Regions from separate parts of the Geobacillus sp. CAMR5420 genome, predicted to be linked through region 1. Evidence: riboswitches for the same ligand, from Rfam matches in the RefSeq annotation. Region 1 holds a riboswitch; each other region holds the start of a gene.
What was found. A riboswitch is a leader RNA that binds a small molecule or an ion and turns the genes downstream of it on or off. The one in region 1 is predicted to bind cobalamin.
Positions count from the first base shown of each region.

Region 2: linked by a shared signal. The riboswitch ahead of DI44_RS11785 (ribonucleoside-diphosphate reductase subunit alpha) and the one ahead of DI44_RS07695 ((2Fe-2S) ferredoxin domain-containing protein) in region 1 are both predicted to bind cobalamin.
Region 3: linked by a shared signal. The riboswitch ahead of DI44_RS05670 (ABC transporter substrate-binding protein) and the one ahead of DI44_RS07695 ((2Fe-2S) ferredoxin domain-containing protein) in region 1 are both predicted to bind cobalamin.

Region 1 is NZ_JHUS01000039.1:82,110-91,855, reverse strand. It holds gene DI44_RS07660 (GNAT family N-acetyltransferase) at 1-426, opposite strand, end outside; gene DI44_RS07665 (glycerophosphodiester phosphodiesterase family protein) at 549-1,430, opposite strand; tRNA gene DI44_RS07670 (tRNA-Gln) at 1,607-1,678, shown strand; gene rraA (ribonuclease E activity regulator RraA) at 1,936-2,421, shown strand; gene DI44_RS07680 (hypothetical protein) at 2,473-2,727, shown strand; gene DI44_RS07685 (retropepsin-like aspartic protease) at 2,717-3,097, shown strand; partial or broken gene DI44_RS07690 (hypothetical protein) at 3,037-3,255, shown strand; cobalamin riboswitch at 3,316-3,510, shown strand; gene DI44_RS07695 ((2Fe-2S) ferredoxin domain-containing protein) at 3,691-4,089, shown strand; gene DI44_RS07700 (energy-coupling factor ABC transporter permease) at 4,117-4,833, shown strand; gene DI44_RS07705 (energy-coupling factor ABC transporter substrate-binding protein) at 4,838-5,131, shown strand; gene DI44_RS07710 (CbiQ family ECF transporter T component) at 5,115-5,840, shown strand; gene DI44_RS07715 (ABC transporter ATP-binding protein) at 5,825-6,634, shown strand; gene cobJ (precorrin-3B C(17)-methyltransferase) at 6,699-8,480, shown strand; gene DI44_RS07725 (sirohydrochlorin chelatase) at 8,516-9,346, shown strand; gene cobK (precorrin-6A reductase) at 9,369-9,746, shown strand, end outside.
Region 2 is NZ_JHUS01000024.1:6,556-16,301, forward strand. It holds gene DI44_RS11805 (HAMP domain-containing sensor histidine kinase) at 1-656, opposite strand, end outside; gene DI44_RS11800 (response regulator transcription factor) at 653-1,327, opposite strand; gene DI44_RS11795 (ABC transporter permease) at 1,509-2,324, opposite strand; gene DI44_RS11790 (ATP-binding cassette domain-containing protein) at 2,321-3,337, opposite strand; cobalamin riboswitch at 3,546-3,741, shown strand; gene DI44_RS11785 (ribonucleoside-diphosphate reductase subunit alpha) at 3,796-6,153, shown strand; gene DI44_RS11780 (ribonucleotide-diphosphate reductase subunit beta) at 6,264-7,304, shown strand; gene DI44_RS19395 (hypothetical protein) at 7,505-7,660, shown strand; partial or broken gene DI44_RS19400 (gamma-glutamylcyclotransferase family protein) at 7,692-7,808, shown strand; gene DI44_RS19405 (gamma-glutamylcyclotransferase family protein) at 7,869-8,354, shown strand; gene DI44_RS11770 (HD domain-containing protein) at 8,637-9,173, opposite strand; gene DI44_RS11765 (2Fe-2S iron-sulfur cluster-binding protein) at 9,303-9,656, opposite strand.
Region 3 is NZ_JHUS01000050.1:95,684-105,429, forward strand. It holds gene DI44_RS05715 (cob(I)yrinic acid a,c-diamide adenosyltransferase) at 1-81, opposite strand, end outside; gene DI44_RS05710 (bifunctional adenosylcobinamide kinase/adenosylcobinamide-phosphate guanylyltransferase) at 96-512, opposite strand; gene DI44_RS05705 (histidine phosphatase family protein) at 464-1,096, opposite strand; gene DI44_RS05700 (adenosylcobinamide-GDP ribazoletransferase) at 1,054-1,842, opposite strand; gene DI44_RS05695 (bifunctional adenosylcobinamide kinase/adenosylcobinamide-phosphate guanylyltransferase) at 1,839-2,396, opposite strand; gene cobD (threonine-phosphate decarboxylase CobD) at 2,393-3,463, opposite strand; gene cbiB (adenosylcobinamide-phosphate synthase CbiB) at 3,420-4,394, opposite strand; gene DI44_RS05680 (adenosylcobinamide amidohydrolase) at 4,391-5,863, opposite strand; gene DI44_RS05675 (iron ABC transporter permease) at 5,860-6,894, opposite strand; gene DI44_RS05670 (ABC transporter substrate-binding protein) at 6,881-7,837, opposite strand; cobalamin riboswitch at 7,978-8,177, opposite strand; gene DI44_RS05665 (NUDIX hydrolase) at 8,247-8,711, opposite strand.

The DNA of each region.
Region 1 (9,746 bases):
TTGAATCCGCTCCATCAACCGCTCCGGCTCGCTCGGCGCGGCAAAGCCGAACTGCCTGTACAGCCCGTGCGCGTCTTTGGTCGCGAGCATCACCTTGCGGACAGCGGCGACATCAGGATGGGCGAGCACGCATGATAACAGCCATTTCCCGAGACCTTGCCCACGGTATGCTTCATCGATGAACACGTCGCACAGATAGGCGAACGTCGCCCGGTCGGTGATGACGCGCGCCATGCCAATTTGCCTGTCGCCGTGAAAAAGGGAAAAGCAGAGCGAATGGTCAAGCGATTTGAGGATCGTTTCGCGGCTGCGCTCATTCGCCCAATACGAGCGGGCAAGGAAGTCAAACACGCGCTCAAGCTGGACGCGGCGGCGGTCCGTCGTCACGGTAAATGGGCCGTTTTCGTAATCGATGATCGTCCACATGATCTGGCCTCCTTTTTCTCAAATGATACACCGAATCGGGTCAAATGGGAACGATTTTCGTTTTTATTAACCGTAATAACATTATGTAAAGAATGAGTTCCCCCTGGCTCCCTGAAGGCGGGTCAATGACGGGGCAAACGACGGCAGGCGGCAATGCGGCCAGGGCGGTCTGGATAATCGGTGAACACACCGTCCACGCCCATGGCGCATAGGCGAGCGAGATCGTGTGGTTCATTGACGGTATAGACGTGAACCATGAGCCCGCGGCCATGGGCGGCGCGCACCCACTCTTCGGTGACGGCTGAGAGCGGCAAGCCGATGCCATCGGCATAGACGGCGATTTGTTGCAGCAGCTCGTCGCGGCCGCTGTGCGCTTCCTTCTCGCCGACCAATTGAATGAGCCGAATGCCGTGCGGGATGAGCGGCCGGAGCGCTTGCAAGCTTTCCGGGTGGAACGATTGAAACATGACGCGGCGCTGTTGCAGGAAACCGTGTTTTTTCAATAGATGGACGACCGCCTCTTCGATGCCGGGCTGTTTCGTTTCGATGTACAACGGGGCTTCCACACGCTCCGCTTTCAGCATCTGAATCACCTCATCAAGCGTCGGGATGCGCTCGCCGGCAAAGCGTGGATGAAACCACGACCCGGCATCCAGCCGCCTCAGTTCAGCGAACGAAAAATCATTTACCCGCCACGGAGCACGGCGCGGATAGACCGTTTCGGCATTTGTCGTCCGGGCGAGCGTCGCATCATGCAGGGCAACGAGCTTCCCGTCTTTCGTTGACCGCACATCGACTTCGATATAATCGGCATTCATGCGGGCGGCGAGGCGGTAGGATGAGAGCGTATGCTCCGGCGCGTATCCGGACGCGCCGCGGTGGGCGATGACGGCGGTTTTCGGCTGGCTGGATGGCTGCCAGGCAGCCGCGGCCGCTAAGACGATCGGCAACGATAACAAAAACAATGTGCAAAGATAGAAGCGAAAAACCGTGATCCGGCGCATATACATCTCTCCCCTTCCAGTTATCATATCGGGAAAACAAGTGCGAGGGAAAAACGAGGTGATATAGTGGGGAAAGGATGCTTGTACCGATAGTTTCGCACATCAAGCAAAGGGATATTCAGTTTGATGCATAAAGTGCGTTATCATGCCGCATACTGTAAACGACAACAAAACGTTGGGCTATAGCCAAGCGGTAAGGCAACGGACTTTGACTCCGTGATGCGCTGGTTCGAATCCAGCTAGCCCAGCTGAACGTCTGGTCAAACCGGAGGGGCTTTGAGCCGGTGAAAACGGTCTCCGCTATATATCGGCGCGGGGCCGTTTTTTATGGTTTCAATGCGATCGGTGGAATACATCGAAGCGATTGACGGCCACACAATGGTTTGGTTCACATCGCCGCGTTCGTGTCAGTCGTTCGAATGAAAGATCGTCGACAAAAAACTGCTGAGGCAGAAGGATTTTGGCGAATGACGGCGAATGCAAAACATGAAAGGGGAGAGCGACAATGAAAACAGCCGATTTATGCGATCAATTTTTAGACGAGTTGCAAGTATGCGAGTTGCCGTTCCAATCGTACGGCGGAAAGCGGGCGTTTTCCGGGCCGATTGCGACGGTCGATGTGTTTGAAGACAACGTCCTTGTCCGAGAAGCGCTGGAGACGGTGCCGCCGGGGACGGTGCTCGTGGTCGATGGAAAAGGCTCGCGCCGCGTCGCGCTATTAGGCGACCGGCTGGCGCAAATCGCTTGCGAGAGGGGGCTTGCTGGCGTCATCATCCACGGCTGCATCCGCGATTCAGCGGAAATTGGCGCCATGCCGATTGGCGTGATGGCGATCGGCACATGCCCGGTGAAAAGCAAAAAAGAGGGAAAAGGCTCACGCGACGTTGCGCTCGAGTTTGGCGGCGTCCGCTGGGAGCCAGGGGCGTACGTGTACGCTGATGCGGACGGCGTTGTCGTCGCCAACAAAGATTTGTTGGCGAAAAATGGTTGACGGCTGCGGTCGAGTCTCGTTCAATACAACGAACAGGTTGAGGCGATGGAGATGGAATGGCAGGAAGTGCGTTCATTGTATCCAAATCAATTTGTGAAATTACAAGTATTAAAGTCCCATTTAGAGGGAGATCAAGAAATCATTGAAGAGGTGGCTGTTATCGGAACGGTTTCGGACAAGGATGCAACTCGTGAGTTGCTGCAATCGAAAGGGAATCAGCTTGTTTATCATACTAGCCACAAGGAGATTGTTTTAAAAGTTCGGGGAGCGATTGGCCTGAGAGGGAAATTTCATTATGCAGATTGAATATCGTGAAGGCTTGCTGTTTGCATCGATCGAAATCGTTTATCAAGGAAGGTCTAAGTTGATTCATAATATGGTGATTGATACTGGTGCGGCGAAAACAGTGATTTCTCAAAATGCAGTAGAAGATATTCATTTGCGGGTAGAGCCGGGCGATCGTATTGTGGCTTATTACGGAATCGGTGGGAAAGAGTACGCGTTTACAAAAAAATTAGACTGTATTCAGCTAGATTCTTTCCAGCTAAGAGAGTATGAAATTGATTTTAGCGGGATGGACTATGAGGGGATTAACGGTTTGTTAGGATTGGATATATTGCTGGGCGCTGGATTTGTCTTAGACCTGGACAAGTTGGAGATGTATCGTTCTGGTTGAAATGGAACGCCCGCTCGAAATGCCAAAAAGAAGGAAAAGGCGCCCGCGACGTTGCGCTCGAGTTTGGCGGCGTCCGCTGGGAGCCAGGGGCGTACGTGTACGCTGATGCGGACGGCGTTGTCGTCGCCAACAAAGATTTGTCGGCAAAAAACGGTTGACGGCAACGCATTGGTTGTACTACGATGAAAACGGATGCTTGTTCCATGACAGCGCATATATGGCGGTAAGACAAACAAGGTGCCTAAGCCTGCTTAAGGGCTTGGGTGAAAAGGGAAGCCCGGTGAAAATCCGGCACGGTGCCCGCCACTGTGATGGAGAGCTTTGCGGCAACAAGTCACTGAAGGATGCTTCGGGAAGACGCCGCCAAGCGATGATCCTAAGTCAGGAGACCTGCCTTGTTTGGATCGGACGGATGCCTACGGGACTATAGGCAGACGTGCGGGAGAATGACGGCTTTAGGGGCCCTGTTTGGGCCGTTTACGGCTTTCGTATACATTTTTCTGCACCTCTGCTGTAGAGGTGCTTTTTCTTTTGTCGAAAAACCGTCCGTCTGCCGCATTTCATTCTACCATTCTAGCAAAAGGGGGGATTTGGTGGCGACGTGGGATTTGCGGGGAATGAAGCATCATGTGCTCATTTGCAACGGAGGGACGTGCCTCCGCCATGGCGGAGATGACGTGACAACCGCGGTGCGCGAGGAGATCGCCCGCCTCGGGCTTGACGATGCTGTCCATACAACAAGGACGCGCTGCAACGGACGATGCCAAGACGCGTGCGTGATGATCGTCTATCCACAAGGCGTTTGGTATCGACAGATGACGCCGGAGCGGGCAAAGGAGGTTGTGCGCGCCCATTTGGATGAGGGGCTGCCTCTTTTGGAATGGGCGACGTATGAATACGAAGGCGAATTGGTGTTGACGCCGGCCGGCCTGCGGGAGGCGCCAAGCGGAAAACGAAAAACCGAACATAGCGTGAAAGGAGTGAAGGGATAAATGAAGAGAGCGGTTCGATGGAGCGGAATGGCGGCTTTATTCACTGCTTATTTTTGGTTGACGAATGAAAATGAAGCGTATGCCATGCACATTATGGAAGGATTTTTGCCTGTCAAATGGGCGCTGTTTTGGTGGCTGCTGTTTTTGCCGTTCTTTGTGTTCGGATTGCGGCGGCTTGTGCATACGCTGAAGCAGCACCCCGAACATAAGCTTCTGATGGCGTTAGCTGGTGCGTTTACGTTTGTATTGTCGGCGCTGAAAATTCCATCCGTCACCGGCAGCAGCTCGCATCCGACCGGGATCGGCTTCGGCTCGGTTTTGTTTGGACCATGGGTGATGGTGGTGATCGGCACAGTCGTTCTTCTCTTTCAAGCGCTGCTTCTTGCCCACGGAGGAGTGACGACGCTTGGGGCCAATGCGATGTCGATGGCGATCGTCGGCCCGTTCGTCGCGTACGGAGTGTATCAACTGTGCCGAAAAGGGGCGGTATCCAATCGAGCGGCTTTGTTTCTTGCCGCTTGTTTGTCTGATTTGGCTACATATGTCATGACGTCCCTGCAGCTTGCCTTGGCGTTTCCGTCTCCTGATGGGGGAGTCACCGCCTCGTTTTTGAAATTCGCCGGCATTTTTGCCATTACTCAAGTGCCGTTGGCGGTGACGGAAGGCATCATAACGGTAATCGTCTGGAACTGGCTTTCCTCCTATCAAGCTTCTCCGCTGTTCCAAAAGGAAAAGGGGGCGTAATGCGATGAAGAAAAATGGCTTGCTCGTGTTGCTGGCTGCTTTGCTTGTCATCATTCCGCTTTGGTGGGCGCGCGGATCGGAATTCGGTGGAACGGACGATCAGGCGGAAAAAGCCATTCAAACGCTCAACCCGCATTACCGGCCGTGGTTTGAGTCGATCTTCACCCCTCCAGGCGGCGAAGTCGAAACGCTTCTGTTCTCGCTGCAAGCCGCGCTTGGCGCCGGCGTGATCGGCTACGTCGTCGGGTTGTACAAAGGGCGTTCGGAGCGGAAAAACAACCATGATTCGCGAGTTTGACCGTTGGGCGTATGACAACCGGCTGCGGGCATGGCGGGCGGAGTGGAAGCTGATCGTGGCGTTTGTTATGCTTGCCGTTGTCATGATGGGCGGCTGGCGCGAACAATGGCTTGTGCTCATCGGAATGGCGTATTGGATTGTCGCTCGCGCACGAGTGCCGTTTTCCGTGTATGGAAAAGCGATGCTCGCCGCCTCCGTTTTTTTAGGGCTCAGCCTGCTGACGCTCGTTGTGTCCGTGTCGGTTCCTTTTCAAATAACTTTCATCGACAGCCAGCTGCAGCCGGCTGCAAAGCTCGCCGTTCGCTCCCTTGCCGCCTGGTCGTGCTTGTTTTTCCTTCTCATTACGACGCCGGCGCCGGACTTGATTGCGGTGCTGAGGCGAATGCGGCTGCCGGCGGCGCTCGTGGAACTTTGTTTTCTTATGTATCGCTTTATCTTTTTGCTCGAGCAGGCGGCCGCAGAGCTGATGCTGGCATTGCGGGCCCGCAGCGGAGGAACGCATTGGCGGCATGGCGGGATGCTGATGTACCAACTGTGGGTGAAAACGTGGCAGTCGTATGAAGCGTTCAGCCGTTCGCTTGCGGCGCGTGGAGGCGTCGCGTCGGCCGGGCATACGCATCAGCGGGAAAAAGCGCATGTGCCTCTTGTCGATGTTGCGGCCGGCATCATCATGGCTTTGCTGCTTGGGTGGACATGGTGGAAAGGGTGAAAACGTTGCTGCTGCGGATGGAACGAGTGAAATACGCTTATCAAGCAGAACGGTATGTGCTGAATGGGATTGATTGGGAAATTCCAGAGCGAAAAAAATGCGCCTTGATCGGGCCAAACGGCTGCGGCAAAACGACGTTGTTTCTTCATTTGAACGGGCTGCTGCGGGCGCAGGAAGGAGCGGTGTATTGGAAAGGGCGCAACATGTACGAACGCGGCGCCGATTGGGCGCAATGGCGGCGTGAAGTCGGCATCGTCTTCCAAAACCCGGAGCACCAAATCCTCGCCCCGCTAGTGCGTGATGAATTGGCGATCAGCTTAGTCCATGCCGGAATCGATCGAGAAAAAATGGGGGAGGCGCTTGCCGCGATTACGGCGGAATACCATCTTCAATCTTGGCTGGACCGTCCGACCCATCAATTCAGTCTGGGACAGAAAAAATGGCTGACGCTCTGCTGTGCGATGGCGGCCAAACCGGACTTGCTCGTATTGGACGAACCGACCGCCTATTTGGATCAGCATCAGACAAAGCAGTTTCTCAAACAAATTGATGCCATTCACCGAGCGGGGACGACCGTGTTGATCGCCACCCATGACATGGATTTCGTCTGGCAGTGGGCGGATGTCGTCGCGGTCATGCACGAAGGGCGGATCGTGATGCAGGGGGCGCCCGAGGACGTATTCGCCGACCGCCAGCGGCTGCTGGACATTCGCTTGGATGTTCCGCTGTTTGTGCGGCTTTGGCAAGCGTGGCGGCCAGAGGAAAAGATCGTCCCCCGATGTGTTGCGCCGTGAAAGGGACATGAGCGGCGAATGTGGTGTGAAAAATGGGGGCTAGGCGGCAAAAGGAGGGATCATGATGAGCGGCAAATTGCTCATTGTCGGCTTTGGCCCGGGAAGCGTCGACCATATGACGAAACGGGCTCGGGAAGCGATTGAAGAAAGCGACGTCATCATCGGCTACAAAACGTACATCGAACTTGTGCGCGATCTGATTGTCGGAAAGGAAATCATCAGCACCGGCATGACGGAAGAGGTGAGCCGCGCCCAAGCGGCGGTGAAGTGGGCGGAGCGCGGCAAAACGGTCGCCGTCATCTCCAGCGGCGACGCCGGGTTGTACGGCATGGCCGGGCTCGTGTATGAAGTGTTGATTGAAAAAGGGTGGACGAAAGACAGCTCGATTGAAGTCGAGGTCATCCCCGGCATTTCCGCGATCCATTCGTGCGCCGCTTTGCTTGGAGCGCCGATTATGCACGATGCCTGTACGATCAGCTTGAGCGACCATTTGACGCCGTGGGAGCTGATTGAAAAGCGGATTGACGCCGCGGCGGCGGCCGATTTTGTCATTGCGTTGTACAATCCGAAAAGCGGGCGGCGCACTCGGCAGATTGTGGAGGCGCAACGCATCCTGCTCCGCCATCGTGCGCCGACAACGCCCGTTGGACTCGTGAAAAGTGCGTACCGCGAACGGCAGCATATCGTCCTCACCGACTTGGCGCATATGCTGGACCATGAAATCGGCATGTTGACGACGGTCATTATCGGCAACTCGACGACTTTTGTTCACGATGGGCTCATGATCACGCCGCGCGGCTACCAGCGCAAATACCAGTTGACCGCCGCCGTCCAGCCGCTCAAGCCGCATGAGCGGCTGCGCAAAGAGGCGGAGCCATGGGCGCTCGACCAGACGAAGCCGCTGAGAGAGCCGGATGAAGGGAACGGAGGAGCGCTTCAGCCGTTTGCTACAGCTGCCTCCGCTTTCGACGACGAGAAAGACCGTGGTTTTGCCGCCGTTGCGGTTTTGCCGCCAGCTGTGGACGCGGCGGCGAAGGAAGCTGGATTGGCACCGGCAGCTTCCGCTTTTCCGCTGCCGGAGGAGCCATTCGCCCAAATGGAAAACCGGCCGTCATCCACTCTGTTGCATCGGGTGAGAGAAACAGCGGAGGACGCGCTTGCAGCATTGGAAAGAAGAACGACAAAGAAGGCGTCCGCCGTGCTGTTCGAAGCGGCAGTGAGCCCAGGGGTGGCCAACAAGCAGTTCACCCCGGAACAGCTCATCGCGCTCGCCGAAGCGGTCGGACCGAACGGGAAAATGACGTACACGCCGGATCATTATATCAAAATCGAGCGGGTGACAGAGAATCCAAAAGGGCTTGTCGATCGGCTCGCTGCTGTCGGACTGATGGTGATGCCGGTCGGTGATGTGCTGACGGTGAAGGCATGCGACTTTTGCGATGGAGAGAAAAAAGACGCGATTCCATATGCCGAGGAATTGGCGCGGCGATTTGGCGGCATGGCGCTGCCGAAAGAGTTGAAGCTTGGCATCAACGGCTGCGGCATGGCATGCTACGGCGCGGTGCGCGAAGACATCGGGCTTGTGTACCGGAAAGGGAAATTTGACTTGTTTTTAGGCGGAAAAACGGTCGGCCGCAACGCCCATCCTGGCCAGCTCGTTGCGGAAGGCATCCCGCCGGAAGAGATGGTGGCCATTGTGGCGGACATCATTGAACAGTACAAAGAACATGCTCATCCGAACGAACGATTTCATAAATTTTTTGCCCGTGTGAAACAAATCGGCCGCTTTTCGTATGAGGAGGCCAAGACAGCGGCGAAGATCGAAACGCCGGCATGCGGTGAGTAACCTCGGATGGAGCGATATAAGAGAGGAGAACGAACATGAGAGCCATTTTGTTTGTCGGCCATGGAAGCCGCGACCCGGAAGGAAATGAGCAAGTACAGCAGTTTGTCGACCGCCTGCGGCCGCGTCTTTCTGCTTCTTTCCATGTTGAAACGAGTTTTCTAGAGTTTGGCCGCCCATCGATCAGCGAAGGAATCGCGCGGTGCGTTGAGGCCGGAGCGGCGGAAGTGGCGGTCATTCCGCTCATTTTATTGCCGGCTGGGCATTCGAAGCTGCACATCCCGGCGGAAATCGATGAGGCGAAAAAACGCTATCCGCACATCATGTTTCGATATGGACGGCCGATCGGCGTTCATGAGCAGACGTTCGCGATTTTGCGCGAGCGTCTGCAAGAAATCGGCGAGCGGCCGGAAGAGCCAGACGACGGCACAGCGGTCATTTTGCTCGGCCGCGGCGGGAGCGACCCGGACGCGAACAGCGACTTGTATAAAATCGCCCGCTTGTTTTGGGAACAAACGGGCTATGCGCTCATCGAGCCGGCGTTTATGGGGGTGACGACGCCGTCGCTTGATGACGCCGTCCGCCGCTGTCTCATGCTCGGAGCTAGGCGGATCATTGTTCTTCCGTATTTTTTATTCACCGGCATCCTGATTAAGCGGCTTGAGCAGCAAGTGGCGCAATACCAAGCTGAGCACTCGCATATCTCGTTTGCGCTTGCCGGCTATTTTGGATTTCATCCGAAGCTTGAGGAGATCGTGCTTGACCGCCTGCAAGAAGTGCTCGATCAAACGGTGGCGATGAACTGCGATGTCTGTCAATACCGGCTGCACGTTTCTCACCATCATCATCACCATCACCATCATCACTAAAAAACAAAAAGGGGGAGCGCTGATGATTTTGATGTTGGCAGGGACGAGCGATGCCCGCGAATTGGCGGTGATGATCCAACAAGCCGGCTATAACGTAACCGCGACGGTCGTCACCGATCACGCGGCCGAACAGCTTCGGTCATCCGGCATTCGCGCCTATGTCGGCCGCTTGGATGCGTCCCAGCTTGCTGATCTGGCCAAAGCCGAGGGAGCCAAAGCGATTGTCGATGCGAGCCATCCATTTGCGGAGGAGGCGTCGAAAAACGCCATGCAAGCGGCAGCAGACGCCGGGTTGCCCTACATTCGCTACGAGCGGCAGGCGTCTTCGCTTTCATCCGAGAAGGTGACGTTTGTCGATAGCTATGAAGAAGCCGCCGAGCTGGCGGCGGAAAAAGGCGGC
Region 2 (9,746 bases), on a different contig from region 1:
GGCTCGCAGTGAAGAATGAGTGTTTGCAGCTGTGTGTCCAAGCGATAGGATGTGGGATGAAACGGGTAGTGATCGGAGTCTAACATCGCCAACCGCAGCAAATTCTCACTTAACTTCGACAAACGGACGCACTCCGTTTCAATAATGTCGAGATAATGCAACCGCTGTTCACGGCTTAGGTCCTCGTTTTTGAGCGCTCGGGCGAACCCGCGGATCGATGTGAGCGGAGAGCCGATCTCATGAGACACATTAGAAATAAATTCTTGCCGCATTTCTTCCATGGCCTGCAAATTCGCGGCCATGTCGTTAATGCGTGTCACGAGTTCGGCAAACGGATGATTCCGTCCGCCCCAGTCAGCCTGGAGATTTACTCGAAAATCGCCTTTGGCGATTCGATTAATGGCATCTATTAAGTGTTGCCAAAATACTTTTTCGCGCTTTCGCAAAAAAGGACTGATCGCGCTCATAGTCATCCCGAACAGCAAAAAGCCGAGGATCGATGAAATGATTTGACGAACGAGCGGGTGCGGCCGCCAAGCGAATTGGGTGTAGAGCGCTTCTGTGATGAAATATGCCGCAGTCCAAAAGAGAGAGACGATGGACATTACAGCGATAACCGTCAAGATGGATTTAAGCACAAATCGCAATCGTTTCATGACTGTGCCTCCAACCGATAGCCGAGCCCGCGAATCGTGCGGATGGAAAATGGAGAATCTGGTTGGGCAAACCGTTCGCGCAATCGTTTGATATGCACATCCACTGTTCGTTCATCCCCATCATAATCGTAGCCCCAGATCTGTTCAATCAACTCGTCGCGTGTAAACGTTTTGCCCGGATAGCTGGCCAATTTAAAAAGCAGTTCAAATTCTTTCGGCGGCAAGAAGATCTCTTGGTCTCCCAAACGGCATTCGTACGTCTTGCGGTTTAACGATAAACGGCCTATTTGTACGATTTGCGATGTAGCGATTCGATACCGTTTGAGCAATGCTTTGACCCGGGCGACGAGCTCAAGTGGGTCGAACGGTTTGACAAGATAATCGTCCGCCCCGAGCTCGAATCCTTTCACCTTCTGTCTTGTTTCCCCTTTGGCCGTCAACATTAAAATGGGGACATCGTCGTAGTCGCGCAGTTCGCGACATAGCTCCCAACCATCCATTTCCGGCATCATAATATCCATAATGACCAAATCCACTTTCACTGTTTCCAATACGTCAAGTGCTTCTTTTCCGTTAGCCGCCTCATGGATTGTAAATCCTTCTAAGTTTAAAAAGTGGCTGACGAGTTCGCGGATATGCGCGTCATCATCGACGATTAAAATTCGTGTCATCGTCATCCCCTTTCATTGTCCTTTCATGCTATTTTCCATTGTGTCGCTTTTGCTTGGCCTTCGTCAATGTTGAAGCTGGTTCGTTTATAATTTCGTCGTGACAGCAGATAATGAAACGATGGGTTTGATTTTTAATATTCATTGGAGAAGCGGGGATGCTCATCGCGGACATCCCCAGTGGTTATGCGCGGCGCATATAGACACGAACGGTGATCGGAGCAAAGATCGCAACAATGGCTGCCGCGCCGAGCAAGGAGAGGACGAAATCGGTGCCTATCGTTCCGTGATTCGTCAACTCGCGGACGGCCGCGATCATATGGGAAATGGGATTGACTTTGGCAATCCATTGTAGCCAATCGGGCATCGTCTTGACCGGCACGAACGCATTCGATACAAACATCAGTGGGAACAACGCCAGCATGGAGATTCCCTGTACAGCGGCCGCATGACGGGCAATGACGCCGAAGAAGGCAAAGATCCAGCTGACGGCCCACGCGCATCCAATGGCGAAAACGCCCGCAAGCGCCACACTGGCGATCCCTCCTTCCGGACGGTAGCCGATAAGAAATCCCATGACAAACGTCAGGGTGGTGGCGATGACATAGCGGACTACATCGGCTAATAACGCCCCAGCCAACGGAGCGATGCGGGCGATCGGCAGCGATTTAAAGCGGTCGAACACGCCTTTATCCATATCATCGCGAAGTTGAACTCCTGAAGTGACGGAAGCCCCGATCAACGTTTGGATGAGAATGCCGGGAATGATCATGGGCAAGTAGTTATGAACATTCCCCGCGATGGCTCCACCAAAGATGTAGGTAAACATCAAGGTGAAGATAATCGGCTGAAAAGTGACGTCAAATAATTGTTCGGGTGTGCGCCGCACCTTCAACAAACCACGATAGGCCATCGTCAGCGAATTTCGTACAGCTTGGGAAACGCTTGTACGGTTTTTCTGTTGGCGTTTGACCTCCAATTGAGGAGACACTGGTTTCATCTCATCGCTTCCTCCCTTACATCATTGGATTCATCTGCACGTTTTTCCACTCCATGGCCGGTAATGGTCAGAAAGACCTCATCGAGGGTTGGTTTTTGCACACTTAACTCGGTTAAGTGGATGCCCTCTTGACGCAAAGCGACAAGCAGGTCCGTCACATGGTCTGGATCGGCCATCGGCGCCGTGATGTTCCCGGTTTCTAAGGATACCGTCGGCCGAACATGGAGAACGCGCTCAATGATGCGCTTGGCCGTTTCGATCTCTCCAGGATGTTGCAGCTTGACTTGCAATGACGATTGACCGATGGACGCCTTGAGTTCATCGGGTGTCCCTTCAGCGACGACTCGGCCGTGATCAATTACGGCGATGCGGTCTGCCAATTCGTCCGCTTCTTGTAAATATTGGGTTGTCAGCAGCACCGTTGTTCCCATATTCACCAAGCGCCGGATCGTTTCCCACATTTGATTGCGCGTGCGCGGGTCGAGTCCGGTGGTCGGTTCGTCAAGAAAAATGAGCGGCGGCTGGGCAATGAGGCTGGCGGCGAGATCCAGACGCCGGCGCATACCGCCAGAGAAATGTTTCAATGGGCGCTTGGCTGCTTCTGTCAAACCAAATTCCTCCAATAATTCGCTTGTTTTTCGCCTTGCTTCTGTTCGGCTCAGTCCCAGAAGCCTAGAAAAGATCATTAGATTCTCTGTTGCGCTGAGCGTTTCGTCAACAGAGGCGTATTGACCGGTGACACCAATCAATTGCCGGACGACTTGCGGTTGTTTGACGACGTCGTACCCAAAAATTTGGGCGGAACCGGCGTCCGGGCGCAATAACGTCGCTAACATTCGGATTGTCGTTGTCTTGCCGGCTCCATTGGGGCCCAGCACACCATAGATGGTGCCCGCGCGCACACGCAAATTGAGACCGTCCACGGCCCGGTGGTCGCCAAAGGTTTTCACCAATTCGTGTGTTTCCACTGCCCACTCTTGATGGGCGGGTGAGATTTGGGGTCTGTATCCCATTTTGTGTCCCCCTCCTTCGTATGATTCTCGTACATGGTGAATCGTAGCATGCTTTTATGAACAGAATGTGAACAACGGAATGATTTTTTGAGGAAGAGAAAATTTGATTCGCCCACTCTTGCAATTCTCCCGGTTTTGGTATATGCTTGTTCCATCAGGATGATCATCTACTATATATTGTTTTGTTCTATTTTTTAAACAACTATATATCGTTGCGCCAAGCAATGGTGTCCATCAGGACTTAATAGGGAATCCGGTGTGAATCCGGAACTGCCCCCGCAACTGTATGTGCGGACGAAATGGGATGGCCACTGGCGGCAAGAGCCATTCGGCGCGCCGCTGGGAAGGCCCCAAAGTAGGACGATGCACGAGTCAGGAGACCTGCCTTGCTTGGAACGTTTCATGTTCTTCGGGGTGTGAGAAGATGAAACGATAGGGGAAAAGAAAAAGGGTTTCGTATGCCTTTTTTCCGTCTGTCGTTTCATCCGCTCGCCTGCCCGAGCGGATTTTTTATTGAAGGAGTGGGGAAACGAATGACCGCATTGACGAAAATGATCATCATCGATGACCAAGGGAAGCCGGTTTCTTTTTCACGTGAAGAGTTTGCGTCGCTGATTGGGCAAGCCGCCGCTGGATTCGGCCGTCTGTCGCTTGATGAATACGTCGAGCGTGTTTGGCAGCTTCTCAGTCGAAAGGAGTCCGTCACGGTAGAACAGCTGCACCAAACGGCTATTTTGGAAGGACTTTCTTACATTGATGAAGATGAGCCGGACTGGACATTTGTGTGCGCCCGGCTGTATTTGCAGCAACTGTACCGCGAGGCGGCGCGGCAGCGCGGGTACGATGCGCGCGAGCGATATGGTGATTTTTATTCATTAATCGTTTCTTTGACAGAACAAGGGGTGTACAGCCCGCTATTGCTTGAGCGTTATACGAAAGAAGAGATCGAGACGGCTGGCTCATTTCTTGATCCAGGCAAAGACTTGTTGTTTACGTATATCGGGCTGCGCACGCTCGCTGATCGGTATTTGGCCCGCGATTATGAGCGGCGGCTGTATGAATTGCCGCAGGAGCGGTTTTTGGTCATCGCCATGACGCTAATGGTGAATGAACCACCCAAGCGGCGCCTTGAGCTCGTGAAGGAAGCGTATTGGGCGTTAAGCAACTTATACATGACCGTGGCGACGCCGACGCTTGCCAATGCCGGAAAGTCATACGGCCAGCTGTCGAGCTGCTTTGTCGACACGGTCGATGACAGCTTGCAAGGGATTTATGACAGCAACACCGACATCGCCAATTTGTCGAAATCGGGCGGCGGCATCGGCGTCTATTTAGGCAAAATCCGTTCGCGCGGCAGCGACATCAAAGGATTCAAAGGGGTCTCCTCCGGCGTCATCCCGTGGATGAAGCAGTTGAACAATACAGCGGTGAGCGTCGATCAGTTAGGACAGCGAAAAGGGGCCATTTCCGTCTATTTGGATGTATGGCATAAAGACATTTTTGCGTTTCTCGATGCGCGGCTCAACAACGGTGACGAACGGCTGCGGACGCATGATTTGTTCACCGGCGTTTGCATCCCTGATTTGTTCATGGAGCAAGTCGAACAGCGCGGCGACTGGTATTTGTTTGATCCGCATGAAGTGCGGAAGGTGATGGGGTTTAGCTTGGAAGATTTTTATGATGAGGAAAAAGGGTGCGGCAGCTTTCGGGAGAAATACTGGCAATGTGTCAACGAACCAAGACTGTCGAAAGAAAAAGTGCCGGCGATCGAAGTGATGAAAAGCATCATGCGCAGCCAGCTCGAGTCGGGGACGCCGTTTATGTTTTACCGCGATGAAGTGAACCGGCAAAATCCGAATCGCCATCTCGGGATGATCTACTGCAGCAACCTTTGCACGGAAATCGCGCAAAACCAAAGCCCAACGGTGATGAAGCGGCAATATGTAAAAGACGGGATGATCATCATTGAAAAAATACCAGGCGATTTTGTCGTCTGCAATTTATCGTCGATCAACTTGGCGCGGGCGGTGACCGATGGGGTTTTGGCGCGGCTCATCCCGATTCAAATGCGGATGCTCGATAATGTCATTGATTTAAACAATATTCCGGTGCTGCAGGCCGGCCTGACGAACGAAAAATACCGCGCTGTCGGACTTGGAACCTTTGGCTGGCATCATCTTTTGGCGTTAAAAGGCATTCGCTGGGAGTCGGAGGAAGCGGTCCGCTATGCCGACGAGCTGTATGAAACGATCGCGTATTTGGCGATTCAAGCGAGCATGGAGCTCGCCAAAGAGAAAGGGAGCTACCCGGCGTTTCCGGGGTCGGACTGGCAGACGGGCGCTTATTTTGAGCGGCGCGGCTACCAAAGCCACGGTGAACTCGATTGGGATCGGCTGAAGCAAGATGTGGCCCGCTACGGGATGCGCAACGGCTATATCATGGCCATCGCCCCGAACGCATCGACGTCGATCATCGCTGGCAGCACGGCGAGCATTGATCCCATTTTCTTAAAAGTATACGCCGAGGAAAAGAAAGATTATAAGATTCCCGTTACGGTGCCGGATTTAAACGAACAGACGACATGGTATTACAAATCGGCGTACCATATCGACCAACGTTGGAGCATCAAGCAAAACGCCGCCCGCCAGCGCCATATCGACCAAGCCATCTCCTTTAACTTCTACGTCATGAACACGATTAAGGCAAAAGAGCTGCTCGATTTGCATTTGACGGCGTGGAAGTCGGGGTTGAAAACGACGTATTACGTGCGTTCGACATCGGGGACGATCGACGAGTGCGATTCTTGTGCGAGCTGACCGTGGGGCGCAACAAACGCCTTTGGTCGGGCTTTCCCTTCCTTGTGCGGGAGGGGCGTCCGCGGTTGGCCGCGCACACGATACTAGAAAACGAAAGGAAGGAATGGACGATGACGATCGGCTTAGTCAAACGACCGATTATGGATCCGGAGGCGCCGAACCGTTCGACGGGCATCATCAACGGCCGCTGCTCGAATGTGTTGAACTGGGACGATATTGCCTACCCATGGGCGTATGCGAAATATAAGCGAATGCTCGCCAACTTTTGGACGCCGTTTGAAATCAATATGGCGCAAGATGTGAAGCAGTTTCCGCAGCTGACCGACCGCGAGCAGGATGCGTTTTTGAAAATCATTGGACTCTTGGCGCTGCTTGACAGCATCCAAACCGACTACGCCGGACGTGTCGCTGATTACATTACGGACCCGAGCATCAATGCGCTCATGATCATGCTCGCCCAGCAGGAAGTCATTCACAACCATTCCTATTCGTACGTGCTCTCGAGCCTTGTGCCGAAAGCGAAGCAAGATGAAGTATTCGACTTTTGGCGGAACGAACCGACGCTGCGCAAGCGGAACGATTTTGTGACGAACGGCTACAAGGCGTTTGCGGAAGAGCCGAATGTGGAAAACTTGCTGCGGTCGATCGTCTTTGACGTTATTTTAGAAGGATTGTTTTTCTACTCGGGGTTCGCCTTTTTCTACAACCTCGCGCGCCAGCAAAAAATGGTGGCGACGAGCACGATGATCAATTACATCAACCGTGACGAGCACATTCATGTTGATTTGTTTGCGAAAATTTTCAAAGAAGTGTTGAACGAATACCCGGAGTATCGGACGCCGGAGCTTTCCGATTTTGTCCGTGAAACGTTTACGAAAGCGGCTGAGCTGGAAATCGAATGGGCCGGGGAAATCATCGGGAATGACATCGATGGCATCGACTTGGCTGATTTGGAAGCGTACATTAAGTTTTACGCCAACGTCCGCGCTCATCAGCTCGGTTTTGACCGCCCGTTTGACGGCTATCGGACGAACCCGCTCCGCTGGATTAAAGCGTATGAAGAAGTCGACCTCGGCAAATCAGACTTCTTCGAGCAAAAACCGCGCCAATATACGAAAGTGCAAGTGGATAATGGGTTTGATGAGCTGTAAGGAAAACCGCGTTGGGGCATCGTCCAACGCGGTTTTTTGCCGGAAAACATGATTAACGGAGGGATTCTCGCTGCATTATACAATGGGGAAGAGAAAAGGAAAAGAGATGTTGCGGCTTGTTGTCGGACGGTAGGCTTGGGCGCCTTACCTTGGTATAATGAGAAAAAACTTGCTTTTGAATGCGAAAGGGGACGGGAGAAGTGGGGAAAAAACAGGAAATCGAACGGCTGCGCGAGCAATTGAATCAGTGGCTCGTGGAAGAGGAGCACGACAATGACGAGGTATGGCTGAAGAGGGGGGGGGGAAGCGATTTTTCAACGTTTCGCTCAGCTGGGTTCAAGCGCCATCGCCTATAACCAGCTTGGCGACCCGGAAACGGCGCTTGCCATACTTGACCAGCTTGAAGGGTATCACGGCCCGGGACAGCCTAACCATTATGAACGGATCACCGTGACCGCCATAGATGCTGATGGCGAGAAGTACACGTGTTACACGTACGTGTACCCATCAGAACGAAAAGAGTGGCTTGAGCAACACGCCAAACAAGTTTTTGGAGGTGATTGGATGGTGTTTCTCCATTCCAAAGATGAAGTGATGTACTTTGCCTATGGCTCTTGCATGAGCGAACGCGATTTTCGCTGCACTGTCCCGCATTTTGAGGTGATGGGCCGAGCGGTGCTTGACGATCACCGGTTGGCGTTCACCCGGTATTCCCGCGGTCGGCAAGGAGGGGTCGCAGATATCGTCCCTTCTCCGGGCGACCGGGTCGAAGGCGTGCTGTACAAAATTCCGGCGCGCTATGTGACGGAACTTGATTGGCGCGAGGGCGTCCCAGCCGGCGTGTACCGTCGTGAATACGTCGATGTGCAGTGTAAGGGACAGCTTGTTTCCGCCCTCACGTACGTTGTCGTCGAGAAACAGTTGGATGAAATCGCGCCAAGCGAATCGTACGCTTCGATTATTCTTGATGAAGGGGCATCTCTTTTAAGCACGCATTACACCGAGCGGGTGCGGCGTCATATTGAACATTTACGGAGAAGAGAGCGGTAAGTGCAGGAAAACGGTGCGTTGCGGCGGTGCTCCAAGGCTTGCCGTTTTTTTTGGGAAGAACGGCGGCGGGCGTTTTGGCGGGACAGATGGTGCCAAGCAGTCTTAAAGCGTGAGTGGACGATGAGGATATAAGAGGGCATTCGATGGTGTGTATCGTTCTGTGTCGCTGGCGCGCGAGCAGCCCACCTGATGAAAGGGTGAGCTGTTTCCGTTCAGAGCATACATTGTTCGTGGCGATGTTTCGCGTCTGTTCAAGGGGAATGGCGACATCAAGGCAAGCGGTCAAACAATATCCCCGAGTCGCTCTTTTCCGTGCTGACGGCTGACGAGTTCGTCGAGCTGGCGGATTTTTTTCCACGCTAAGTCGTCGCTGATCGTTCGATAATGGTGGCGGCCGCCGGGCTCCTCGTCGGCTTCGTCGGCCCATTTGACGATGGCTTGGAGCGGCGTTCGTTTCCATTCTCCTTCTGGAAGGTAGGAATCGGTATGAAGCAAAATCGCCAGGGCAATTTCCTTAGCGTTTTGCGGATGTTCGCCAAGGCGGATCAGCAGCTTATGGGCGCGCTCGGCCCCTTTGATGGCATGGATGTCGTTTTGCCGGTATTGTTCGTAGTCCCAACGGCCGTTTTTGTACCATGTGTAATGGCCGATATCATGAAGCAGTGCCGCTTTTGTCGCCAAGTCGACGTTCACTCCGTGGCGGAGGGCAAGGTGGTAGGCATGGTACGCCGCGGTGATGGCATGGGCGAGGCCGGATCGTTTTAAATATTTTTGCGCAATCGGATGGGCAAAGACGTCGGTTAAGGTGACCGTTCTCATAGGCATCCCCTCCGTTTTTTGTATTTCTCACCATCATACCATGGCGTAAAGAGTCAGGCAATGAGAGAAAGTAGGTGGGAGCGGTTGCATGGGAAAAAATAAGCCGATCGTGCTAAAATAGCGCTCGGCTTATTGGATTTGTGCTTGGCAGGCAAGCCGTTTGGCTGGTTGATCCGTTTTTTCGCGCTCGCGCCGCGTTTTCGGAGCGAGAAGGTGAGCGCCGGCGAGAACGGTGACCATGCAACGGCCACACGTTCCTTTTTTGCATTTGTGATCGAGCAGAACACCTTGTCCTAGGGCGGCGTCAAGAAGCGAAACGCCGGGGGCTGGCTGCACGGTGAACGTTTTCCCTTTTTGTTCGATTTGAATGACAGACGGCCGCACGGCGGACGGCCCATCGGGCTTAGGCGGCGCGGCAGAAATGGAGCGCTCCGATGGCCGGACGGCAGGCTTCAGTGAGCCGACCGTGAATGTTTTACCCATTTTTTTACACATCTCCTTTAAATTACATGGTTAGTTTGAAAATGAATCTCATTTACATCCGAATGAATGATTGGTATCATAATAGTAAAA
Region 3 (9,746 bases), on a different contig from region 1:
GACGCGCAAATGGTCTTTGTCCACGCGCCCGCCGACTAAACTCGTTTTCCCTTGGTCTCCTGTTCGCGTATACAATTTCACTGTTCCTCTCCCCCTTATTTCAATTGCTCTGCCAGTCCGCACCAAAGCCGGTCGACGCGGCAGCACAAGGAAGCTAGTCGCTGGTAGCACATTCCCACGGCGTCGCGCCAGCGCCGCTCTTGCGGATCAACCGGAACAACGCCTTGCGTCACATCGGTGCCGATCCAAACGACCGTGCGGTTAGGCGCTGCCGCTTCCCACCGCTGCCAAGCGCGGAAATAGGATTCCCACTCGTCTGGGTCCGGACGGGGGCGGATGGCGGCTTCCAACCCGTCAAAGACGACCGTTTTTGCCGTTTCGATGCCATCCGGCGGCCTATACGGCTCCACATAACCGTTATGCCATACAATATGAACTCCATCATTTATTCCATACCGTTCCCTCACCCATTTTCGTTTTCCTTGAAACGCACCACCGATAACGAAATGCACCGCTCTCCCCCTTTCCAACGCTCGATCGTCGATTCCAATGTATATCCGCCGGCAAATGGCACCTCCCATTCCCAAAACGAACGGGCATCGGGCGCATACTGCTCGAGCAGGAGACGAATCGGGCCGCCATGGGTGATGACAGCCACATGACGGGCGCCCGCCCGCTCAGCGAAAGCAATCGTCTCCGCAAGCGCCTGTTTGATGCGCGCTTGAAAGTCGGCATAACGCTCCCCGCCGGGCGGCGCCGCAGAAAAGGGCGACGCAAGCCATTGGCGGTAGGCGGGCTCCGCTTCCAGCTCAGCAAACGTTTTTCCTTCCCAAGCGCCAAAGTGAAGCTCGCGCCAACGGCTGGTGCACCAATCTGCCCCGCGTCCGCCAAACAGCAAGGCGGCCGTTTCTCGACAGCGGTGAAGGTCGCTTGTAACCATGCAGTCGACCGGATACGGCCGCTCAAGCTGCAAGCGGCACAACCGATTGCGCTCCGCGGCCGCAAGCGGCGCGTCCGTCCAGCCGATATACGCCCGACGTCGGTTTTGTTCCGTCATCCCATGACGGATGAGTGTAAGAGCCAAATGACGCCCCATAGCACCGTCTCTCCTCCTTCGATCAGCGCGCCGAGCACATCACCGGTGATGCCGCCAAACTGTTTTTCCGCCCACGGCTTTGCCGCCGCCGCCAAAACGACAGCTGCTGCAGCCAGCGCCGCCCCTGTTTGCACCGAAATGGCGGTGGATGCACAAAGAAGCGAAAGCAATACAAAAGCGAGTCCAAGCGCCCAAATGGCATCACGCCATGAACTATATTCGCGAAGCGATGCAGCCATTCCTGTCGGCTTTGCCAGCTTGCCGACGGAAAGAAGCCAGGCAGCCCCGGCCCGCGACAACAGCGGAACGGCGGCGAACAGCGCCGGCGGAATGCCTGTCTGGAGCGATTCGTACAGAAACAGCCAACGAAATGACAACAAACAAATAAGCGACAACACCGCAAACGCGCCGACGCGCGGATCGGACATGATCTCTTGCCGCCGCTTGACGTCGCGGTACGAAAAAAACGCGTCGCTCACATCCATAAAGCCGTCAGCGTGCATCCCCCCGGCCATCCAAATGCCGAGCCAAAGAAGAAGAAGCGCCCAAACAAGCGGCGAGCTGAATGAAAACGTGGAAAAGAGTGCATACACTCCGGCCGAAAGCGCCCCGATCAGCGCCCCCGCAAGCGGCATACAGCGCACGAGCCAGCGGACATGGGCGGCGTTCCATGCGATCGAGCGCCGAATCGGGATCGTGGTAAACAGCTGTAGCGCCAACAGCCATCCGTTCCATGCTTGCTTCATCCCGGCCACCGCCCTTTTTTCACGCGGAGAAGGCCGCATTCAACGACCGCGGCGGCCGCCGCTTCCGCGACCAACTGTTGGTGAAGCAAGCCAAGCGTTTTCATGTAGCGAAATGTGCCAGGATCATCCGGAACACCCCCGGCAAACAGCTCGTTCGATACAATCACGACCGCACGGCAGGCATCCGCCCACGCCCGCACTTCATCGAGCATGCGGCAAGCAACAGCTTGAGCGGTTGCGTCTGTTTTCCAATTTTCACCAAAGAACAGCTCGTGGGCGAGCCATGTGGTCAAGCAATCAAGCAGAACAACATCATCAGGGTGCAAGGAAGCGGCAATCTCCTGAGAAGAGAACGGGGCTTCCCACACTGTCCAATGCGCGGCCTGCGCCGCGCGCCGCTCTTGATGACGGCGGATGCGCGCTTCCATTTCTTCATCCATTGCCTGCGCGGTGGCGATATAGTGAAGCCGACCGCCGCGAGAAAGCCGGATGGCGCATGCTTCCGCCGCTTCACTTTTTCCGCTGCGCGCGGCGCCGCTGACAAACACCATCATCCGCTCCACCTCGCAAGCGCTTCAAGCAGCCGATCGTTTTCCACCTGCGTTTTGACCGCAAGCCGCACGTAACGTCCGTCCAGTCCAGGAAAATTCATTGTATGCCGCGGGACGATTCCTTGCTGCAATAAATAGAAAAACAAATCCTCTGTCCGTCCGGAGAGCGGACGCAGCAAGTAAAAATTGACCACCGACGGCGAGACGGCATACCGGCCGGCCGGCAGCGACCGAAACACGCGCTCCCGCTCGGCGGCGATCCGTTCTTTCGTCCACTTGACAAACGATTCCATCGCCATGAAACGAAGCGCCAATTGTTGGGCGATGCAGTTTGTGCTCCATGGCGGCTGATGCGTTTTCAGCGAAGCGATCACCGCCTCGTCGGCAGCGACATAACCAAGGCGCGCGCCGGCCAGATGATGGATTTTCGTCAACGATCGAAGCACAATGAGGCGCGGATAGCGATCCAGCCACCGCATGGCTGTAAATCCGCCGCGCCAAAACGGATAGAACGCCTCATCCACCACGATATACGTCCCCGCTTGGTCCGCTGCAGCGACGAGCGAGCGGAGATCACGCTCCGGCATCACGGTTCCGGTCGGATTGTTCGGATGACAGAAAAAAACCGCGTCGCATTCCGCTGCCCATGCCGCCGCTTGGTCAATGTCGTACGAAAAACCGCGGCTTTCCTCTGCCAGCAAAGACTTGACTTCGCATCCGTAAGCAAGGCAGGCGCGCCGATACTCGGAAAACGTCGGCTCCAAGATGCCGACGCGCCGGCCGGCAAGCAGCGCGGCCAACAAATAAATCGCCTCCGCTGCCCCGTTCGTCACCAGCACTTGTCCGGGTCGAATCTGCTCCTGCTTGGCAACGAGCTCCCTGAGCGCCTTCGCTTCCGAATCCGGATACTCACCGGCCCAGCGAATCCATTCCTCGCCGTTCGGCCAAGCCGACGGCGGCAGTCGATATGGGTTCGTATTGACGCTGAAATCAATGTATTCGTTCGGAGGGGCCAATCCGCATTGCTCATACAACGCGAGCGGATTCGCCCCATGCGCCGGCCAACGCAACGATCATCCCCCCGATCCATAGCAGCAATAACGTAAAGGCGAGCACCGTTCTGATCATGATGCCGACCGCCTGGCGAATATGAACCGAGCGCAGCAGAACATCGGGATCGCCGAGTGTCGGCCGCTCAGAGACGACGCCGCCATATGTATTCGTCCCGCCCAGCTGCACCCCAAGCAATCCAGCCATCGCCGCCTCGAGCCAGCCGCTGTTCGGGCTTGGGTGGCGGCGGGCATCGCGAAACAAGATCGACAGCGCCAAACGAAGGCGGCGGCCGCCGCAAACCAACACCATCACGAGCGCCGTCAGCCGCGCCGGAATGTAGTTGAGCGCATCGTCCAGCCGGGCGGCCGCCCAGCCAAATTCGCGATACGTTTCATTTTTATAGCCGAGCATCGAATCGCACGTGTTCACTGCCCGGTACAGCATGGCAAGCGGCGCGCCGCCCAAGGCCGCGTAAAAGAGCGGAGCCGTGATGCCGTCGCTCGTATTTTCCGCCACCGTTTCGACGCAGGCGCGGGTGATGCCGGCCTCATCGAGCCGCTCGGTGTCACGGCCAACGATCATCGACAGCGCCCGCCGCGCCTCGGGAAGATCGCCCGCTTCAAGCGGCCGGCGCACATCCTCAGCCGCTTCAGCGAGGCTTTTGGTCGCAATGGTGGTGAAAATGAGCGCCGCCTCGATCGCCACCCCCACGTACACGGACAGCGCGTAGCCCACATAAACGACCAACGCCGACAACCCGTAGACGGCGGCCAACACGACCGCCACGGCCGCCGCCCCTTTCGCCCGCCGCTTTGTTCCTTGATTCCAGCGGCGGTCCAACCACGCAATCAGCGTTCCCATCCCGCGCACAGGGTGCGGCAGCCAGCGCGGGTCGCCAAGCAGCGCATCCAACAGCAAAGCCAACGTCATTGCCAGCAAATGCGTCATCGCCGCCCCCTCCGCCGCTTGTAGCGGTCAAGCGCCTCGATCGTCGCTTCATACACGAGCCGACCGATCGTGCGCCCGAGTTCCGTCGCCGTTCCGGCATAGGCAAACGTCGGCCCGGTTTGCGTCGCCGCCACGGCGAGCGAATCGGTCGACGTGCCGGTGGCAAGCGTCCCTGTTTCCGGGTCGCAAACCGAACAGTCGGCGAGCGCTTTTACCTTCGCTTCCGTCGCCGTCATCATCGCCTGGACAAACGCCGCTTCCGTCAGCACTCCGTCAATGACAATCACCATATTGATCGTTCCCGGCCTTGCCGCAAGCGGCTTATGCTGCCACGCTCGAGCGGCATCAACCGCATTGCCGACGCCAGCGGTCGCCATGACCGCCACCGAAAACGCTTCCCCTTCTTTCTGAAGCCAAACGGCATCACGGACATCAACCGCCGTCATCATGCCGATCGTTCGTTCCAGCGAAAACCCGTGCTGCTCCAAATAGCGGCGCATGTCTCCTTCCGCATCGCCGCAATCGTAATCCAACCCGACTTGGCGATTGACAAAATGGGTCGCCCATTGAAACCCAGCGCCGATCAATGCCGAGGACAGGACGCGAAGCGGCTGGCAGGAAGCCAGAACAGCGGCGTCATCAAGAAAGAACAAACGCAGCCCGCCGGCCGACGATTCTTCTTGTTTCCCTTTCGGCACGAACGAAAACATCGGCTTTGCCGTCGCCGGATGGGCCAGACGCACAATCGGCGCGGCAAACACTTCCTCAAGCAGCGCCGGCGTCATCACATCTGTCGGCGTTCCAAGCGCCGCTGTTTTTCCTTCTTTTAACACAAGCACCCGGTCGCAATATAAGCTAGCGACGTTCATATCGTGAAAGACGGCGACGACCGTCAAGCCGCGGGAGCGGGCAGCTTCCGCGAGCCGGTCCAAAAGCCGGACTTGGCCGCTCACATCCATATGGTTCGTCGGCTCATCCAGCAAGAGCAGCTGCGGCTTTTGGGCAAGCGCCCGCGCCAAATAGGCGCGCTGCCGCTCGCCGCCGCTTAGCCGCTCAAGCGGCTCATCGATTTTGTCAGCCAAGCCGACCGCACGAAGCGCTTCTTGAACCGCCGCTTCATCCTCTTTCGTCCACGTCGGAAACAAGCCGCGCTGATGGGCGTAGCGGCCGAGCGCCACCGTTTCTCTCACCGTATAGCCGGCCGCCGCCTCCACTGTCTGCGGCAGGACGGCGGCAAACCGCGCCCATTGCTTCGCAGACAGCGCCAAAAGCGGCTGGCCATGAATCTTGATCTCACCGCTGGCAAGCGGAAGCTCTTTGCAAATGAGTTTCAGCAGCGTCGTTTTTCCGCTGCCGTTCGGCCCCACGATGCCAAAAAGCTCCCCTTTTTCCACGGAAAACGTCACACGATCAAGCACTTGCTTTGATCCATACCGATGCGATACGGCCCGCACCTCGAGCATCATCATCCCATCTTTCGCTTCATTTTTCGGAAAAACAAGACGGCAAATAGCGGGGCGCCGATCAGCGCGGTGATGACGCCGATCGGCAGTTCGCGCGGTTCGATGATCGTCCGCGCCGCCACATCGGCAAGCACAAGAAACGCCCCGCCGTACAAGAGCGATAGCGGCAAGAGCACCCGGTAGTTTGGCCCGCACACAAGCCGAACCATATGCGGAACAACGAGCCCAACAAAACCGATCGTCCCGGACACCGACACCGCCGCGCCGGTGAGCAGCGCCGCCGCCGTCAAAATGATGACTTTTCGGCGCGTAACATCAACGCCGACATGAAGCGCCGCCGCCTCGCCAAAAGCAAACGCGTTCAACTCGCGGCCGTTGGCGAGAAGCACCGCCGCGCCGATGAGAAAAAACGGCAACAAAAGCCCGCTGTATTTCCAGCCGCGCATCGCGACGCTCCCCATCAGCCATGAGATGATTTGCCGCAATTCTTCCCCGGTCAAAGCGATCATCAGTGAAATGAAGGCGCTGAAAAACGCGCCGAAGATAATGCCGGCTAAAATGATCGTCTCAACCGACAGCTGCGGCTCAACCGCGCGAGTGAACGCCAAAACGGCGACAAGCGTCGCCATGCCGCATAAAATGCTCACGATCGGCAGCGTGAACGTGCCAAAGAGCGGCCATTGCCAGCCGAGAAAGATGACGAGCACCGCCCCGACCGAGGCGCCGGACGAGACGCCGAGCGTGTACGGATCGGCGAGCGCATTTTTCAGCAACCCTTGGAACGCCGCGCCAGCCAGTGCCAATGACGCCCCGACCAAAAAAGCGAGCACGACGCGCGGCAAGCGGATCGCCATCACGATCGGCACCCAATCGGCCGGAATGTCAGACGGAAGCGGCATACCAAACCATTCGGACGCAAGAATGCGAACAATAGAAGAAAAGGGAATCGACAGCGATCCTGTCGATATCCCTACGAGCAACGATAACATGGCCGCCGTGACGGCCAATATATACATCCACGTTTTACTTGAACACATCCGGGTAAATGGCTTTGGCAAGTTCCTCGACCCCTTCGACAAGGCGCGGACCCGGGCGGCTTACTAAGTCGGTGTTGACGTCATACACCCGCTTGTTTTTCACCGCCGGCACGTCTTTCCAAGCGGCGCGCGCAAACACTTGCTTCGCTCCGCCGTATGTCGTGATGATAACGTCCGGCTTATAGGCCACTGCTTTTTCTTCCGTCACCATCGGCCAGCCTTCCAAGCTGCCGGCGACGTTTTTCGCTGAAATCACTTGAAGCATCTCATCCATAAACGTCCCTTTGCCGGCCGTATACAGCTGCGGCGGCGGCGACACTTCAATCCAGACGTTCGCTTGTTTGTCCGCCGGGATTTGTTTCGCTTTTTCTTGAATTTGCGCAAGCTTCTCTTTCATATCCTTAATCACTTGCTTCGCTTTGTCTGTCGTCCCGGTCGCTTTGCCGATCAATTCGATGGACGCATACACATCGTCGAACGACTTCGCGTCATTCACGACAAGCACGGTGATGCCGGCGTCTTTCAATTGCTTGAGGCCATCGCGCGAGTTATGGGCGCTTGACGCGTGGGCCAAGACAAGATCCGGTTTGAGCGAAATGATTTTCTCGACGTTGAATTCCATGCCGCCGATTTTCGTTTTCGTTTTGACGTCTTCCGGATAATTGTCAAAATCGCTGACGCCGACGATCTTATCGCCCAACCCCAACGCATAGGCGATTTCCGTATTGCTTGGGATGAGCGAGACGATCTTTTTCGGTTCCGCTTTGATCATGACATCCTCGCCAAGCCCGTCTTTCACCGTCACCGGAAACGCCGCTTGTTCCGTTTTCGGTTCTTCTTTTTTCGCAGGCTCGGTGCTGCCATTCGCCCCGCCGCAGCCGACGAGCACGGCGGCCAAAAGGAAGAACACCGCCACCACCGCCGGCCATGTCCAACGTTTCATCCGTCATTCCCCCTTCAGTGATGTATGTACAATAAAAAACGCCCATTCCGCCTAAATCTGGGAATGAGCGCGAAACAGACCGCCAATGGGCACAACAATGCCCTGTACGACTGTTTCCGCGTCTCACCCCCCGAAGATTCGGAAACTGCGGCAAGCAAGGCAGGTCTACTGGCTCATGCTTCATCCTACTCTGAAGCCTTCCCGTACGGAAAACAGCGCAAGCCATCTGTCCGTACAGTGGCGATTTCATTTCGTCCGCATTGACAGTTGCGGGGACAGCTCCGGATTCCCACCGGATTCCCTATTAAGCCGTTTCGGCACCTTGCTGCGAATGGATTCAGTTATGGGATATGGACATTTTTATAATAATGCAGCGTTTAGCATTTGACAACTATGAATTTACAGCACTTCACCTTCCCACTCTTGCAGACAATCGAGATGGATTCATAACCCATGTTTCATACGGAACAGAGCATTCCCTTTTCATCGCATCGAGCACCCGCGATTTCAAATGCGGCCATGTCACATATTCATCAATATTCGACTCATCGATCAACACAAACTTCGCCTTTTGAATTTCCTCAGGCTGGGGAGAAACGTTTCCTTTCACATATGTCGCTTTAAATACAATGTTTATGATATTTTTAGTTTCATTGTAATACACGCCGCTGACCCCGATGAGACGGATGTCAACGCCAGTCTCTTCATACACCTCGCGATGAACGGCCCGATCGAGCGGCTCGCCTGGTTCAACTTGTCCGCCCGGCATTTCCCACGTATCGGAGCGGTCATAGCTTTTAACAAGCAAAACCTCTCCCGTGTCATTCGTAATATAGGCTGAAACGGTGATAATGGCTTGTTGGTGTTTATCCATCAAGCTCTCCTCCTACATCGCGGAATGATCCTAGCCCTCTCCTGCAGAAAAAAAGCAGCTGCCCCATCTATACTGCCATCTTGAAAAAAATAAGGAAAATCCGTGGTGCTAGTTGAACATTAACGCCTCACGTGATGACACAGCGCAAGAGGGACAAGATCTCCACAACAGCATAGGCATGATGTTGTCCGTGCCTCGCTAGTTGGTGACGGATCTATTAGAAAAACTCTATTTAACGGAAAAACGGAGCAACCGACAACAACAGTTATATCGAGAGCGTTCAGGGAACATCTCCCTAGTGAATAAGTTTCCAATGACATACTGATACCCTGCTCGTTCCGAAGTAAAACAAAACAACTTTCCAAGAATATGAATGGCGATTATGACCCATTTCCTTGCTTTAACAAATGACGATTTCAGCGCTACAATACATTTAGAGCCGCCAGACAGTTGCGCTGATACCAAGAACAAGATCGCCGTATATTGCTTTTGAATTTCCGCTTGATCCGTTGTAAAATGAAGACGCTCTTGTATGGGATTTCTCCTTTCTAATGTTAGGTGAGCACTTTCATTTTAAAAGGAGATTTTCATACAAGGACTATTTTTATGCTCGTCTGATTTTATCTAGCACCACGGGTAACTAAACATCATGCAATACATATCTTTTTATATATATTCAGAATTTAACTTCTTCTTATAATTGATAACGCGGTAAAAATAGAGTGTAAATTAAAAATTTCCAATAATGATTTATAATTGTACATGTAACAGATAGCAATGAAATCTATACCAACGCGGCTGCTCTACCCCGTTAATCTTTAATTGATCAAATACCCATTCAACGCATTATGGAGATCAAACAGACACTTTTCAAATCCAGTTTTCAAGAAGACAGCAATCACATAACCATAGGCACCTTTTGTTTCTCCACTATTCCAGCGGTTAATCGAGAAAACAAAAAGAATTCTCACTTGTTCAACCGTTCTTTATACCTTTAAACTAGTAATACCGAGTTGAAATGACCCATTTTGTTTG